Regions from separate parts of the Stenotrophomonas sp. SAU14A_NAIMI4_8 genome, predicted to be linked through region 3. Evidence: predicted binding sites of a transcription regulator. Region 3 holds the regulator's gene; each other region holds the start of a gene.
The links. Region 3 encodes FliA, which starts transcription of late flagellar genes. Its sites were predicted from a motif close to TAAAGTTTNNCNNNCNNNGGCCGATAA; they were not measured.
Positions count from the first base shown of each region.

Region 1: the regulator FliA is predicted to act here: its motif matches at 1,923-1,949, upstream of C1930_RS18595 (GGDEF domain-containing protein).
Region 2: the regulator FliA is predicted to act here: its motif matches at 3,085-3,111, upstream of C1930_RS14775 (methyl-accepting chemotaxis protein).

Region 1 is NZ_CP025999.1:4,130,286-4,135,751, forward strand. Features, by position in the region: gene C1930_RS18585 (dihydrolipoamide acetyltransferase family protein) at 1-908, shown strand, start outside; gene C1930_RS18590 (NAD(P)H-binding protein) at 1,245-1,880, opposite strand; gene C1930_RS18595 (GGDEF domain-containing protein) at 1,987-3,525, shown strand; gene C1930_RS18600 (DUF808 domain-containing protein) at 3,602-4,528, opposite strand; gene C1930_RS18605 (AarF/UbiB family protein) at 4,817-5,466, shown strand, end outside.
Region 2 is NZ_CP025999.1:3,214,885-3,220,350, forward strand. Features, by position in the region: gene C1930_RS14770 (hypothetical protein) at 1-749, opposite strand, end outside; gene C1930_RS14775 (methyl-accepting chemotaxis protein) at 926-3,052, opposite strand; gene C1930_RS14780 (MerR family transcriptional regulator) at 3,166-3,525, opposite strand; gene C1930_RS14785 (hypothetical protein) at 3,603-4,022, shown strand; gene C1930_RS14790 (L,D-transpeptidase) at 4,114-5,070, shown strand; gene C1930_RS14795 (M23 family metallopeptidase) at 5,075-5,466, shown strand, end outside.
Region 3 is NZ_CP025999.1:2,102,121-2,107,586, forward strand. Features, by position in the region: gene C1930_RS09695 (chemotaxis protein CheA) at 1-1,403, opposite strand, end outside; gene C1930_RS09700 (protein phosphatase CheZ) at 1,406-2,011, opposite strand; gene cheY (chemotaxis response regulator CheY) at 2,011-2,403, opposite strand; gene C1930_RS09710 (RNA polymerase sigma factor FliA) at 2,423-3,166, opposite strand; gene C1930_RS09715 (P-loop NTPase) at 3,163-4,050, opposite strand; gene flhF (flagellar biosynthesis protein FlhF) at 4,037-5,466, opposite strand, start outside.

The sequences.
Region 1 (5,466 bases), 2.0 Mb from region 3:
CGGCCGTGCGTGCCACCGCGCGCAAGCTGGGCGTGGACCTGTCGCGCGTGCGTGCCACCGGCGCCGATGGCGCGGTGACCATGGCCGACGTGAAGCAGGCCGCTGCCAACGGCACCGCCAAGCTGGGCGCCGCCCCGGCACCGGTGGCTGCCGCTGCTTATGCAGCGCCGGCTCCGGCGCAGGTGTCGGCGCCGGTGCAGAACGAAGCCCGCACCCCGCTGTCGGCCGCCGGCAAGCCCATGCGCACCCAGCCGCCGGGCGTGGTCGCCAAGGGCCAGCCGGAACCGCTGAAGGGCGTACGCCGCAACATGGCGCGGGTGATGGCCGACGCGCACAGCAAGGTCGTGCCGACCACGCTGAACGACGACGCCGACATCCACGCTTGGCTGCCGGGCAACGATGTGACCGCGCGCCTGGTGCGTTCGATCGTGGTGGCCGCGCAGAAGGTGCCGGCCATGAATGCCTGGTTCGACGGTGAGGCACTGACCCGCACCCTGCACGCGCAGGTGGACATCGGCATTGCCGTGGACACCGACGACGGCCTGTTCGTGCCGGCCCTGCGCAATGCCGACATGCTCGACGCCCGCGGCATCCGCGAAGGCGTGAACCGTCTGCGCGAGCAGGTGGAATCGCGTTCCATCGCCGCCTCGGAACTGAGTGGCTACACCATCTCGCTGTCCAACTTCGGCATGTTCGCCGGCCGCTACGCCACGCCGGTGGTCGTGCCGCCGTGCGTGGCCATCGTCGGTGCCGGCCGTGCCCGCCACCAGATGACCCCGGTGATGGGCGGCGTGGAAGCGCACAAGGTCATCCCGCTGTCGGTCACCTTCGACCACCGCGCGGCGACCGGCGGCGAAGCGGCCCGCTTCCTGCGCGCGATGATGGACGACCTGGCACTGGCCAGCTGATCGACCCATTGATGGGTGGGTGCCAACCTGGGTTCGCACATGAACTGAATGGTAGGTGCCAACCTTGGTTGGCACATGGGTTGGAGAAACGCCGGGCAATGCCCGGCGTTTTTTTGTGGGCGCAATGCGGCGATCCACTGCCTTGGCAAATGCCTTGGTATTTGCCTTGGTATTTGCCTTGGCATTTGCCTTGGCATTTGCCTTGGCATTTGCCTTGGTAGAGTCGAGCTTGCTCGACTGCTGTTCGCGAAGAGCAGTCGAGCAAGCTCGACTCTACGGAAAGCGAAGAGCGAAGAGCGAAGAGCAAAGGCAGTCGAGCAAGCTCGACTCTACCGCTCAGCCCACCAGATCCCGCGATGGCACGATGTGCTCGCCCGGGGCCGGGGCGAGCGCGGCATCCACCAGTGCTTTGGCAATACGCTCGGCCGGGTTGATCCGCCAGGCCCGTGGCAGCACCGGATCCAACGCGCCCAGCACCTTCAGCGCGAACGCTTCGCCGCGGCGCACCTGCTGGCGATGGCCGCCAATCAAGCCGGGCCGCACCAGGGTGAGCGAGGCGAACTCCAGCGCCCGCAGGTCGCGCTCCAGCTCGCCTTTCACCCGGCTGTAGAACACCGCCGAACGCGGGTTGGCCCCGGCCGCGGAATTCAGCACGAAGGCGCGGGCGCCCTGGGTGCGGGCCGCATTGGCGAAGGCCAGCGGGTAGTCGTGGTCGATCCGGTAGAACGCCTCGCGGCTGCCGGCCTGGGCCATGGTGCTGCCCAGGGCGCAGATCACCGCATCCACCTGCGCCCAGTCCGGCGCCTCGGGCACTGCGTCGAAGGACAGCACCGGCGCGTGCAGCTTGGCATCACGCAGGTCCAGCGGCCGCCGCGTGGGTGCCACCACGGCGCGGCAGCGCGGGTCGTCCAGCAGCATCGGCAGCGCCAGACCACCGACCAGCCCGGTCGCCCCCAGCAACATCACACGCATACCCACCCCCACTGCTGCATTCTGTGGCCCCATGCTATCCGTTCAAGCCGTGCGCGGCCGCGCCGATATGCTGGAACCAGCCCCTGCCACCCCCGGGATTCGCTCCATGACGGACCAGCCAGACCACCGCCCTGCCCCCGGCACCGCCCTTGGGCCGCCGGCGCGCGTCCGCGCGGTGGTGGACGATGGCCGGGCCGACCGGGTGGTGCTGCAGGGCGGCGGCGGCGTGGCCCTGCAGCAGCTGTTCGCCGGCGCCGATGCGCCCGAGCCGCTGCTGGCCGCCTTCGCCAACGGCATGGCCACCCTGCCCGGCGAGCTGGGCGACATGGGCGACCGCCTGCAGTCGGCCCAGGCCAGCGCCGATTGGCCGCGCTATGGCCGGGCCATGCGCCAGCTGATCGACAAGTACATCCGCACCATCGAACAGCACTCCCCCGATGGCCAGCCCGAAAGCCTGCGCCTGTCCGAACAGTTGCGGCTGCTGCTGGGCGGTGCGGTGGTGGCCCTGCTGCAGCACGACCCCGACCTGCGCGAGCAGGCCCAGGCGCTGGCAACGCGCCTGCGCCAGTGGCAGCCCGGCGTGGCGCTGGAACCCATCGAACAGGGCGTGCGCGAACTCGGCCACCAGGTGGGCGTGCGCGCGGAAAGCTGGCAGGAACAGCAGGCCCTGCTGCTGGAACTGTTTGCCCTGCTGCTGGAAAACGTAAGCGAGCTGCTGGACGACCGCAGCTGGCTGCAGGGCCAGATCACCGCCGTGCAGCAGCTGCTGACCGGCCCGCTGGATACCGAAGCGGTGGAACGCACCCGCGCCGAACTGCGCGAAGTGATCTACAAGCAGGGGCTGCTGCGCCAGGGCATCGATGAATCCAAGGCCGCCATGCGCGGGCTGATGGGCGAGTTCATCGAACGCATGGATGGCATGGCCACCAGCACCGGCGAATACCACGACCGTATCGGCAGCTATGCGCTGCAGCTGCGCGAAGCACGCAGCATCGCCGATCTGAACCAGCTGCTGCAGGAAGTGATGCATGACACCGGCAAGGTGCAGCAGCAGGCCGCGCAGGCACGCGACCATCTGGCCAGCGCGCGCGCCGAAGTGGAACGCGCCGAACAGCGCATCACCGAACTGGAACAGGAACTGCGCGAGGCCGGAGACCTGGCCCGCATCGATCCGCTGACCCAGGCCCTGAACCGCCGCGGCCTGGACGAACTGCTGCAGCGCGAGCTGGCCCGTGCCGCGCGCAACAACACGCCGCTGGGGCTGGCGGTGATTGATCTGGACGACTTCCACCAGACCAACGAGGCCCACGGGCACGCCGGTGGCGATGCGCTGCTGCAGCACCTGGTGTCGGTGTGCCGGCTGCTGCTGCGTGCCACCGATGGCGTGGCCCGCCTGGGTGGCGATGAATTCGTGCTGGTGCTGCCCGATGCACAGGGCGCAGACAGCATGGCCACGGTCCAGCGTCTGCAGCGTTCACTGGCGCACCGTGTGCTGACCGTGCGCGACCAGCGCGTGCCGGTGCATTTCAGCGCTGGCTTGGCGCAGTGGCAGCCCGGCGACGATGCACAGAGCCTGCTGCGGCGTGCCGATGATGCGCTGTACGAGGCCAAGCGCCACGGCAAGAACCGCGTACAGGCGGGTTGATGCGATCCGCCGGGCCGATTCCCGCGGAAAACCCGCTCTGGTAGATGCCAACCTTGGTTGGCATGAGCAGCAGCGGCTACCGCCCGCGCAGCTTCTGGAAGCCAGTCACGGCGGCCAGCACGATGGCGCCGGCCACGATACCCACCACCATGTTCGCCGCTGCGCTGATCAGCCAGCCCCACTGCCCTTCCCCGCCCATCGCCTGCACCGCGTGGTGCAGCGCCGGGATGTTGTGCACCAGGATGCCGCCGCCCACCAGGAACATGGCGACGGTGCCGGCCACCGACAGGAACTTCATCAGCCACGGCGCCGAGCGCACCAGGCCCCGCCCGAACGCGGCCACCGCCCCGCCCTTGCGCGACAGGTACAGGCCCACGTCGTCCAGCTTCACGATGCCAGCCACCAGGCCATAGACAAACACCGTCATCGCCAGCGCCACCACGGTCAGGGTCAGCACCTGCTGGGTGAACGAGGCCACCGCCACCACGCCCAGGGTCAGCACGATGATCTCGGCCGACAGGATGAAGTCGGTGCGGACCGCGCCCTTCACCTTGTCCTTTTCCCACGCCACCATGTCCACCTGCTCATCGGCCAGCGCCTTGCGGCGTTCGGCCTGGTGCTCGGCGTCCTCGTCGGCGGAATGCAGGAAGCGGTGCGCCAGCTTTTCCACGCCTTCAAAGCACAGGAAGGCGCCGCCGATCATCATCAGCGGCACGATCAGCGGCACGTTCCAGCCACGGCTGTGCAGCCAGGCTTCCAGCGCGCTGATCGCCAGCGCCGCCGGCACCAGGATCACCTTGTTCACCAGCGAGCCCTTGGCCACGGCCCACACCACCGGCAGTTCGCGGTTGGCGTTCACGCCGGTCACCTGCTGCGCGTTCAGGGCCAGATCGTCGCCCAGCACGCCGGCGGTCTTCTTCGCGGCAACCTTGGTGAGGATCGAGACGTCGTCCAGCAGGGTGGCGATATCGTCGAGCAGGGCAAACAGACTGGCACCGGCCATGGCACTTCCAGAGAGGGAATGGACGGATTCTGACCGATCAGGGGCAACGGCGGTAGCGGGTTCACCGCGCGCCTACCGCGCTGCGGGGACACTGGGGGCGTTGCCAAATCCGCCGGGCATGGCCCGGCGCTACCTGCACAGGGTGTCCGCCGGGCATGGCCCGGCGCTACCTGCACAGGGTGTCCGCCGGGCGTGGCCCGGCGCTACCAACAGGGTGCCGTCGCTTTCAAGGAGTGTCGTTTGAGCAATCCGTCCACCGCCCCGGGCAATCCCCCGCTGGTCACAGGCATGAACCGGCGCAGCCAGATCCTGCGCCTGCTGATGCGCTATCGCCATTCCGGCGTGTTTTCCGGCATGAACCTGGATGCGGCGGGCAGCCATACCGACGTGCCGCCCGACGGCAATCCCGAACAGTTCGTCAGCGACCTGGAAGCGCTGGGCCCCACCTTCGTCAAACTGGGGCAGATGCTGTCCACCCGCCCGGACATGGTGCCGGTGGAATTCGCCACCGCGCTGGAGCGCATGCAGGAAAAGGTGGCCGCCATTCCGGTGCAGCGCATCCACGCGATCGTGGAACAGGAGCTGGGCGCACCGGTGAACAAGCTGTTCGCCTCGTTCGACCCGGAACCGCTGGGCTGCGCCTCCATTGCCCAGGTGCATCGCGCCGTGCTGCGCGACGGCCGCCAGGTGGCGGTGAAGGTGCAGAAGCCGGAAGTGGCCGCGCAACTGCGCTCGGACCTGGAAGCGCTGCGCAGCTTCGCCCTGGCCGCCGATCACCTGACCCAGGTGGGCCGCCGCGTGCGCCTGCGCGACTGGTTGAACGAGTTCGCCAAGACCCTGATGCAGGAACTGGATTACCACGCCGAGGCCGAGAACCTGGCGCGCTTCGGTCGTCACCTGAAGCCGTTCCGGCGCCTGTGGGTGCCGCAGCCGCTGTG
Region 2 (5,466 bases), 1.1 Mb from region 3:
GGCAGCGCCTGCAGCTTGCGCACGGCGGCGATCGGAATCGCTTCGGCACGCCGCTGCTGTGGCCACCAGACGAACAGGAAGGCGCTGCTGGAACCGAGCAGACGCGCGGTGCCCGGCAACGGTGCCGCATCGCCATTGAGCTGCAGCTGCACGACTTCGCCGCGCCCGTGGTTGCGGATCTGCTCGCCGCGCACCATCACATAGTTCGCTGCGCCGACGGCCATGAACGCTGCCACGGCCAGGGTCATCGCGGTGAGTGCGCGCAGCCGCAGCCCATCCCAACTGGTCAGCACCGAGCGCGACAGCACCACCCGCCACAGCATGCTGCGCTGGCGCAGCGTCTGCAGCTTGGCCGCGTTGCGCGCGCGCAGGGTGTCGGGCCAGCTGACCAGCAGCACCAGCAACACGCCCAGCAGCAGCAACAGCACGTAAGCGGGGTCGCGCATGCCGGCCACCAGGAAGTCGCTGGGCTGCATGTAATCCAGGATCGACAGTTCAAAGCCCTGGTAGAACCAGAAACTGCACCACAGGCCCAGCAGTGACACCAGCAGATAGGCCACGGTGAACAGCAGCGCCGGTTCGCGGCGCATGCGCCGCAGGGCCCGCATCACCAGGGAATCATCGTCGCCACGGGTCAGCGGCAGCATCGACCAGTCGGTCGGTGGCTCCCGCGCGGCAACGGCTACGACCTCGATATCCTGCAGCCGCGGCACATCGCCATAGGCCGGTTCCGGTTCCCTGCTGTCCATGCCCGATCCCCCTTTGCCCCCGAGCATCGCCGAAAACGGCGCCCGGCGGTAGAGTCGAGCTTGCTCGACTGCCTGCGTGGGTAGATCAAGAGCAGTCGAGCAAGCTCGACTCTACGTTCTTGACCGCCGCAGTCCCGGTAGCGTCGAGCAAGCTCGACGCTACCGGGGGCGGCCGGTCAGGCTGCGCGCGCCACCGTGGCGCGGGCAGCGGTGCCCTGCTCCAGCTGGAACACCGCCACCGACGTGGCCAGCGCCTCGGCCTGCTCTTCCAGCGCCCGGCTGGCTGCGGTGGCTTCTTCCACCAGCGCCGCGTTCTGCTGGGTCACCTGGTCCATCTGCACCACCACCTGGTTGACCTGCTCGATGCCGGCCGCCTGTTCCTTGCTGGCCGCGGCAATATCGCTCATCAGCTGGTTGGTGCGTGCGCTGGCCTGGGCAAGGCGGGCAATGGCGGCCTGCGACTCCACCGTCACGTCCAGGCCGCTGCGTACCTTGGCCGCCGAATCGTCGATCAGCTCCTTGATCTCCTTGGCGGCCACGCCGGCACGCTGGGCCAGGGTGCGCACTTCACTGGCCACCACGGCAAAGCCACGCCCCTGCTCGCCGGCACGCGCCGCTTCCACGGCGGCATTGAGCGCCAGGATATTGGTCTGGAACGCGATGCCGTCGATGGTGGCGGAGATTTCCGAGATGCGTGCCGAGGACTGGTCGATCTCCCCCATCACCGTTGCCATCTGCGCCATGGCCTGTTCGGTCGCACGCACTGCGGCACCGGCCGCGTGCGCTTCGCTGTCGGCCTGGCGGGCCAGCTCGGCATTCTGGCGCACGGTCGAGGTCAGTTCTTCCATCGACGCGGCGGCTTCTTCCAGATTCGCTGCCTGCTGTTCGGTACGGCGCGACAGGTCACTGTTGCCGGCGGCCAGTTCCTGCGCCGCGTTGTTGATGCTGCCGGCGGCATCCTGGATGCCACGCACGATGCCGGTCAGCTGCGCAGTGGTGGTGTTGGCATCGTCGCGCATGCGCGCGAACACGCCCTGGTACTGGCCGTCCATGCGCGCGGTCAGGTCGCCCTGGGCAATGGCCTGCAGCACGTCGGACACGTCGGAAATACTGGACTGCGAGCTGGCCATCATCGCGTTCAGATGCTCGACCATGGCCTGGTACTGGAACTGGAACGCGGCGGCATCGCCACGCACGCTGAAATCGCCGGCGCCCGCTGCACGGGCCAGGCCGTCGATCTGCGCACTGATGGCCATCAGGCTCTGCTTCACCGCCGCCAGGGTGCGGGTGAATTCGCCCTTCTCGCCCGGGTACTGCGGCAGGTCGCGGCTGAGATCGCCGATCGCGTAGCGCTGCATGACCTCGGCCATCAGCAGTTCCACCTGCACGTGCGATTCCACCAGCGTGTTGGTGGCCTGCACCATGCGGCCGAAGTCGCCGGGGAAGGCGCTGGCATCCATGCGGTAACGGATCGCGCCAGCCTCATGCTGCTCGGCCATCTGCAGCTGCGCGCCGATGGCGGCCTGCACGCTCTGCCGCACGCTGGCCATGGCCTCGCCCAGCTGGGTCAGCTCATCGCGGCCACCCAGGCGGAATTCCTGGTCCAGTTCGCCCTTGGACAGGCGCTGGGCCAACTGCACGGCACGCGCCAGCGGCGCGGTCATGCTGCGACCGATCATCACCGAGGCCGCAATGCCGACCAGCAGCGCAACGCCGCCCAGCACCAACAACTGCAGCAGGCTGCGCTCGCCCAGGCGGATGGCTTCGGCGGCCGCTTCGCGGCTTTCCTTTTCCTCGTAGGCCACGCCATCGGCCAGGGCCTGGTTCCAGCCATTGGCTGCTTCCTGCACCGGACCCAGGGTCAGGGCTACCGCGCCGGGGAAATCGCCCTGCGACATCAGCTCGCTGGTCTGCTTGTTGAGGGGCCGTGCGATGGCGCGCTTTGCCGCGATGGCCTCGCCAATCGCCTTGCCGTCGGCATCACCGGGCAGCGCCTGGTAGCGGGTCCAGCTGGTTTCGTAGCGCTTGACCAGGTCGGCAATGCGCTGCTCGTCGGCCTCGCGGGCGTCGCCCTGGCGGATCAGCATCTCGCGGCGCACGACCATCATCTGGTTGTTGGCGTCCAGCATTTCTGACAGCAGCCGCACCTTGGCCACGCTTACGTCCACAACCTGCTGCATGGCGTGCTTCTGCACGGCAGTGGCGGTGGCACCGGTAGCGACCACGGCCGCGACCAGCAGCAACAGCAGGCCAAAGCCAAGGCCAAGACGCCAGGCAACCCTGACGTTCCTCAAGTAGTTCATCGATGCATCCAAAGACGTGGGGGGGTCCGACCTTATCGGCCTGCCCTCACGCCGCCTTGACGCACGCAGTGTGAACGCTTCCGGTGCCGTTCACGTTGTGGGGCCGGCCCACCTCAGCCAGCGCTGGGCTGCAGCGGGCAGGCACTGGCCAGGCGGCCGGCCAGGTCATCGCGCAGCGCGCTCAGGGCATGGATGCGCGCATCGATGTCGGCCAGCTTCTGCTGCAGGGCGATGGCCAGCAGTGCGCCGGCGTCCTCCTGCTGCCACAGGGTGGGCAGGCGCTGGCCAATCTCGGCCAGGGTGAAGCCCAGCTGCTGTGCGGTGCGGATGTAGTGCACCAGCATCGCCGTTTCCGGCGGGTAGTCGCGGTAGCCGTTGCCCAGCCGGCGGGCGCCGATCAGGCCCTGCTTCTCGTAGAAGCGCAGTGCTTCGCGGGACAGCCCGCAGGCCTGGGCCAGTTCACCGATGCGCATGGATGCTCCAACAAAGCTTGACCTTGAAGTTTACTTCAGGCCTGACAGTGGGCGCTCTTTCAGCGAACGAGTGCTCCATGCAGCTCCCCTCCTATCTGCGTATCGTCCGTGCCAGCGCCGCCTACGACCTGCTGGTCACCCTGCCCTTCGCCCTGCCCTGGGGCTTCGCCGCCGTGCACGCGGCCATGGCCGCGCTGGCCGCCGCCTGGTCGCTGCCCGGCGCGGTGCCCGCGCTGGACCCGCTGCACATGCTGCTGGCCAACCTGCTGGGATCGGTGGTGGTGGTGTGGTCACTGGCGCGCTGGTGGTCCCCCAGCGTGCTGATGGGACGCCTGGATGCCGTTGCCCGCGGCTTGTTTGCTGTCTGGCAGGTGTACGCCGTGGTACACGGGGCCAGCAGCATCGTGCTGCTGTTCACCGCGGCCGAAGTGGCGTTCGGCGTACTGCAGCTGCAACGGATTGCGCGGCCTGCGGTCGAGAAGGCAGACACGCCCTGACCGTCCCGCTTCACAGACCCAAGGCGGCGCGTTCACGCAGGCTGGCCGCGGGGCACAGGCATGGTGCATGCGTACCCCGCAGGAGCTTTCCATGCTTTCACCCCGTGTAGCCGTCCTTGCGCTTTCGCTGTTGGCCAGCCCTGTGTTCGCGCAGGCGCCGCCCGCCGGCCTGCCCGCCCCCATTGCCGAGCAGGCCGGCCCGGACACCGCACTGCGATCGCCGCTGCACGCACAGGTACTGCTGGACCGCGCCAATTTTTCGCCCGGCCAGATCGATGGCGAAGTGGGCAGCAACCAGCGCCGCGCGGTGTCGGGCTTCCAGGCCGCGCACGGGCTGACAGTGACCGGTGAACTGGACGATGCCACCTGGAAGGCGCTGCAGGCCGATGCCACCGCGCCACTGGCCAGCTACACGCTGACGGAAGAAGACGTGGCCGGGCCGTTCCAGCCGGTACCGAAGACACCTGCTGCGCAGGCCAAGCTGAAAGCCCTGGGCTACGCCAGCGGGGAAGAAGCGCTGGGCGAGCGCTTCCACGCCTCACCCGAGCTGCTGAAAGCGCTGAACCCCGGCGTGGACCTGGGCAAGGCCGGCAGTCGCATCCAGGTACCCAACATCGCCCCAGCGCCGCTGGCAAAAGCGGCCAAGGTGCTGATCGACAAATCCGATTCCACCCTGCAGCTGCTGGATGCGCAGGGCAAGGTGATCGCGCAGGTGCCGGTGTCCTCCGGCAGCGAGCACGATCCGCTGCCGATCGGCGAATGGAAGATCCTCGGCGTGTTCCGCGACCCGCCGTTCCACTACAACCCGAAGCTGTTCTGGGATGCCCGCAAGGGCGACAAGAAGGCGACGCTGCCGCCGGGCCCGAACAATCCGGTTGGCCGGGTCTGGATCGATCTGTCCAAGCCGCATTACGGCCTGCACGGCACCCCCGAACCCGGCCACGTGGGCAAGACCGAATCGCATGGCTGCGTGCGCATGACCAACTGGGATGCGCTGCGCGTGGCCGATGCGGTGGACGAATCGGTGCCCGTGGTGATGCAGGAGTGATGCCATGCGGCTGTCGCAGCTGATCGTGCTGGGAGTGGTGCTCGGTCTGGGGCTGGGCTGGTGGCTGCGGCGTGAGGCTGGGCCTGCACCTGCGTCGACGCCAGCGCAGGCCGTGGTGCAGGCCGCGCCCGCGGTGTTGGCTGAGCCCGAGCCGGCCACTGCGCCGGCGCCCTCGCCTGCCGTGGCGCCAACCGCTGGCGCCGCCGCTGCGCAACCGATCGGCCTGCTGCTGCCGGTGCAGGGCGTGCTGCGCGCGCAGTTGCGTGACACCTTCACCGATGCGCGCAGCGAAGGACGCGTGCACGATGCCATCGACATCATGGCGCCGGCCGGCACGCCGGTACTGGCGGTGGCCGACGGTACAGTGGAAAAGCTGTTCGACAGCGAGCGCGGTGG
Region 3 (5,466 bases):
GACTGGATCTGGATCTGCCCGCTCAGTTCGCGGATGCGCGACTGCACCACGTCCATGCCCACGCCGCGGCCGGAAATATCGGTGACCTGCTGCTTGGTGGAGAACCCGGGCAGGAACACCAGGTGCAGGCATTCCTCGCTGCTCAGGCGGGCGGCGGCTTCCGGGTCGATCAGGCCCTTCTCGCGCGCCTTGGCGCGCAGCTTTTCCGGGTCGATGCCGGCGCCGTCGTCCTGCACTTCAATGCTGACGTAGTCGCCTTCCTGCTGTGCCGACAGGCGCACATGGCCCATGCGCGGCTTGCCCTGTGCTTCGCGCAGGTCCGGCATTTCCACGCCATGGTCGATGGCGTTGCGCACCAGGTGCACCAGCGGATCGGCCAGCGCTTCCACCAGGTTGCGGTCCAGCTCGGTTTCGGCGCCGATCAGTTCCAGATCGACTTCCTTCTTCAGCGAACGGGCCACATCGCGGGCCACCTTCGGGAAGCGCGAGAACACCTTGCCGACCGGCTGCATGCGGGTGCGCATGACCGCCGACTGCAGGCGCGCGGTGGCGATATCCAGGGTGGACACGGCACGGTCCAGCTCTTCATCGCGCAGGCGGGTGCGCAGCGTCTTCAGGCGGTTTCGTGACAGCACCAGTTCGCCGATAAGGTTGACGATGGCGTCCAGGCGCTTGGTGTCCACGCGCACGGTGTGTTCGGCCTCGGCCAGCGGCTTGGCCGCGGCGGGCTTGGCCGGCGCAGCGGCAGGGGTCGCCGTCGGGCGCGTCGCCGGCGTGGGGGCCGGCGCTGCAGCCACCGGCTTGCTGCCGGGTGCGGCGCCGCCATGCAGCTGGTCCAGCAACGCTTCGAATTCGTCTTCGCTGATCAGGCCATCGTCGGCCTTCTTCGCCGGGGCCACGGCCGTGGGCGCGCCGCCGCCGTGCAACTGGTCCAGCAGCGCTTCGAACTCATCGTCGGTGATCAGGTCGCTGCCGCCGGCAGCCGGTGCCGCGGCCGCGCTGGCACTGGTCGCGGGTGCGGCGCCGCCATGCACGTCGAACTGGGCGATCAGTTCCGGCGGTGCGTAACCCGGCTCGGTGCCGGATGAAACGGCGTCGAGCATGGACTGCAGGTAATCCAGCGACTGCTGCGCCGCGTCGAAGTGGTGCGATTGCAGCACGGCCTGGCCGGCACGGGCCGAACCCAGTGCTTCTTCGGCGGCGTGGCACAGCTCGACCATGGCGGTGATGCCGAGGAAGCCGGCGCCGCCCTTCAGCGTGTGGTAGCCGCGGAACACGGCATTGAGCTGTTCGCTGTCCTGCGGTGCCTGTTCCAGCGACACCAGCTGTTCGCCCAGGCGATCGAGGATCTCCTGTGCTTCGATGATGAAATCGGCAGTGATGTCGTCGGCAACCGCGCTCATGCTTACAGCCCCAGGTCCGACAACAGATCGTCGGCGTCGTTCTGCGAGACCGCGTGGCGGTCCAGTCCCTTCAGTGCCGGCCCGGCCAGTTCCGGGTCGGTGCGATGCTGTTCCGGCGGCAGGCCGAGCGCGCCGAAGCCTTCGTGCACGCGGCGGACGATGCCGACCACGCGACGGATGATCTGCCCGGTCAGGTCCTGGTAGCTCTGGGTCAGGGCGATCTCGGTCAGGTTGTGGCGGATGCGCTCCAGCTGCACGTCCTGGCCCGGCTGCAGGCCATCGGCGCGCAGCTGTTCGGTCAGGGCGCGGCATTCTTCGGCCAGGTCCAGGGTACGGTGGGTGGCCTGTTCGGTCATGGCCACCACGTGGTCCAGGCGCGCGCAGGCGTCGTCCAGCTCGCCGGCTTCGTCGGGCACGGTCGGCAGCTCGCCCAGGGCCTGGCCCAGTTCGCGGGCCAGCCGCGAAAGGCCGCTCATCATCGGCTGGGTGCGCGCGGCCACCAGACTGTCGATGCGCTGGCGCCAGGCGCTCTCGTCGCCCGCTTCCAGTGCATCCAGTGCTTCCTGCAGGCGCAGGGCCAGGGCGCTCTTGTCGACCGTGGTATCCATCAGGCGCTGGCCGCCAGGCGTTCGAAGATCTTGCCCAGCTTCTCTTCCAGCGTCTGCGCGGTGAACGGCTTGATGATGTAGCCGTTCACCCCGTTCTGTGCCGCTTCGATGATCTGCTCGCGCTTGGCTTCGGCGGTGACCATCAGTACCGGCAGGGTCTTCAGCTTGGCGTCGGCGCGGATGGCCTTGAGCAGTTCGATGCCGGTCATGACGGGCATGTTCCAGTCGGTCACCACGAAATCGAAGGGCTGGCTCTGCAGCAGTGACAACGCAGCATGCCCGTCCTCGGCTTCGGCGGTATTGGTGAAGCCCAGATCGCCCAGCAGGTTCTTGACGATGCGACGCATGGTCGAAAAGTCGTCAACGATCAGGATGCGCATGTTCTTGTTCAAAGCAGAGTTCCTTTGTTGTTCAATTCTCGAGGCCGGCGTCGGCCGCCTCGAAGACTTTCAGTCGGCCACGCAGGCGCAGCACTGCCTGGCCATGGATCTGGCAGACCCGCGATTCGCTCACGCCGAGCACCGCGCCGATCTCTTTCAGGTTCAGTTCCTGCTCGTAGTAGAGCGAGAGCACCAGCTGTTCGCGTTCGGGCAGGTGGCCGATGGCCTTGCCCAGTTCGCGCCCGAATTCGCCGCGCTCCAGCACCTGCTGCGGGGTGGGGCCGCCCTGGGCGATGGTGTCCAGCTCGCCCTGGTCTTCGATGCGCGATTCCAGGCTCAGCACCTGGCCGCGCGAGGCGTCTTCCATCAGGCGCAGGTAGTCGGGCAGTGGCATTTCCATGGCCGCGGCCACTTCGGTGGCGCTGGCGGCACGGCCGCTGCTCTGTTCCAGGCGCCGGATGGTGGCGGCGGCATCGCGGGCGCGGCGGTGCACCGAGCGCGGTACCCAGTCGCCGCGGCGGATCTCGTCGATCATCGAGCCGCGGATGCGGATCGAGGCATAGGTTTCAAACGAAGCGCCCTGGTCGGCGTCGTAGCTACGCGAGGCCTCGATCAAGCCCATCATGCCGGCCTGGATCAGGTCGTCCACTTCCACGCTGGCCGGCAGGCGCGCGGCCAGGTGGTGGGCGATGCGCCGCACCAGGTCCGAGTGCTGCACGATCACGTCGGTGGCCGAGGCGCGCTGCACCTCTTTGTACTGGGCTGCGCCTTTCATGCGGTCACCCCGCGCTGCTTCAGGATGCGTTCCAGGAAGAATTCAACGCCGCCGCGCGGCTCGGTCGGGGCCTGCCAGCGCGCGGTGCGGCGGGCGATCTCGGTGATCGCCAGCGCGGCCGGACTGGACGGGTAGGCCTTCACCACCGGCTGCTGGCGCTGCACCGACAGGCGCAGCCAGTCATCCTGCGGCACGCAGCCCAGGTAGTTCAGCGAGACATCGGCCAGGAACTTCTCGCAGACGCGGGTCAGCTTTTCATACAGCACGCGGCCTTCGTTGGGGTCGCGCACCATGTTGGCCACCACCTGGATGCGGTCCACGCCACGTTCGCGCGACAGCACCTTGATCAGCGCGTAGGCGTCGGTGATCGAGGCCGGCTCATCGCAGACCACCACCACGGTGTCCTGCGCGGCCTGGCAGAAGGTCAGCACGCCGTCGTTGATGCCGGCGGCGGTGTCCACCACCATGATGTCGAGCTCGCGTTCCAGTTCGGAGAACACGTTGACCAGGCCCACGTGCTCTGCCGGGGCCAGTTCGGCCATGTGCCGGCGGCCCGACGCGGCCGGCACCACCAGCACGCCGTTGGGGCCTTCGATGATCACATCGTCCAGCGAGCAGCGGCCGGCCACCAGGTCGGCCAGGGTGAAGGTCGGGTTCAGGCCCAGGATCACGTCGATGTTGGCCAGGCCCAGGTCGGCGTCCAGCAACAGGGTGCGCTTGCCCATGCCCGCCAGCGCCACGGCCAGATTGGCCGACACGTTGGTCTTGCCCACGCCGCCCTTGCCGCCGGTCACCGCAATGGTGCGCACAGGGCCCAGCGGCTCGCTGCGGGTGGCCGTCAGCGGGAAGGTGGTGGTCAGCTTGGCGTACTCACGCGACGGCATGGTTCAACTCCGGGTTGCAGGGCATATCGGCCGCTCGGCGCAAATCTTCAAGGCGAAGTACAAGATTGGCTGCAGATGCACGGTGCAGGTCGTCCGGCACGTCCTGGCCGTCGGTCACCCAGGTGATCGGCAGCTGGTGGTCCACGGCCACCGACAGGGCGTTGCCGAAGCGGCCGGTCTCGTCCAGCTTGCTCAGCACCAGGCCCTGCAGGTTGGCCGCGCCGAAGCGGCGGACCACCTCGTCCATGTCGCCGAAGCTGGTGTTGGCCGGCAGCACCAGCAGGGTGCGCACCTGGCGGGCGGCGCGCAGCCACTGCAGCTGGGCGGCCAGCGCGCGGTCGCGCGGGCCCAGGCCGGCGGTGTCGATCAGCACCAGCTTGTAGTCCTTCAGGCGTTCCAGCAGCTGGTCCAGGTCGGTGCCGCTGTTGGCTTCGTGCACCGCGATGCCGAGCTGGCGGCCGTAGCCGTACAGCTGTTCACGGGCACCCACGCGCAGGGTGTCGGTGGTGACCAGGGCCACATCGCGGGCGGCGTGGCTTTCGGCGAAGCGCGAGGCCAGCTTGGCGATGGTGGTGGTCTTGCCGGCGCCGGTGGGGCCGACCAGGGCGATCACACCGCCTTCTTCCAGCGGATCGACCGGGGCGATCGGCAGCTTGCGCGAGATCAGCCCCAGCATCAGGCCGCGGCCGCGGTGGGCCTCGGTTTCCGCCGGAATCTGCATGGCCACATCGCGGGCCAGGCCGGCATCGAAGCCGTACTCGTCCATCAGGTCCAGCGCCGCACCGCGCACTGCGTTGCCACGCAGGCGTTCGTCGGTGAAGCGGTTCATCTCGCGCTCGATCACCTGGCGCATGCCGGCCACTTCCTGGCGCAGCTGGCGGATCTCGGCGTCATCCTGGGCCACCACGGTCACCACCGGCGCCGGCATCAGCTGCGGGGCGGGCTCGGGCTGCGGCGTGGCTTCGGCTAGTACCGGGATCGGCTGCTCGGCGGTCACCGCCGGCTCGGCGGCGATCACGGCGGCCGTCGGCGCCTCGGCCGTCATCGGCAGCGGCGGCGGCAGGGCGGCAGTGTCCTGCGGCTCGTCGTGCGGCGGATCGATCAGGAAGCGGGCGCGGTTGATCGGGGCCGACGCGGCGGCCTCAGCGGCAGGTGCCGGCGGGGCGACGATGGCCTGGGCGAACGGGGCGAAGATCTGTTCCGGCAGTGCCGGTTCGTTGACGCTGGCGCGGGCCAGGGTGTCGGCGAAGCCGGTGCTGCCGCGGGTCGGCACGATCTCGTCGGCGCTGTCCAGGGTGCGGCCGGTGGCACCGACGGCGGCGCGGGCCAGGGCGGCCACGGCCGAGGTGGTGGCCGCGATCGGTTCCGGCGCCGGGGTGGCGCTGCGGCGGCGGGTGACCGCGGCGATGACGGCAT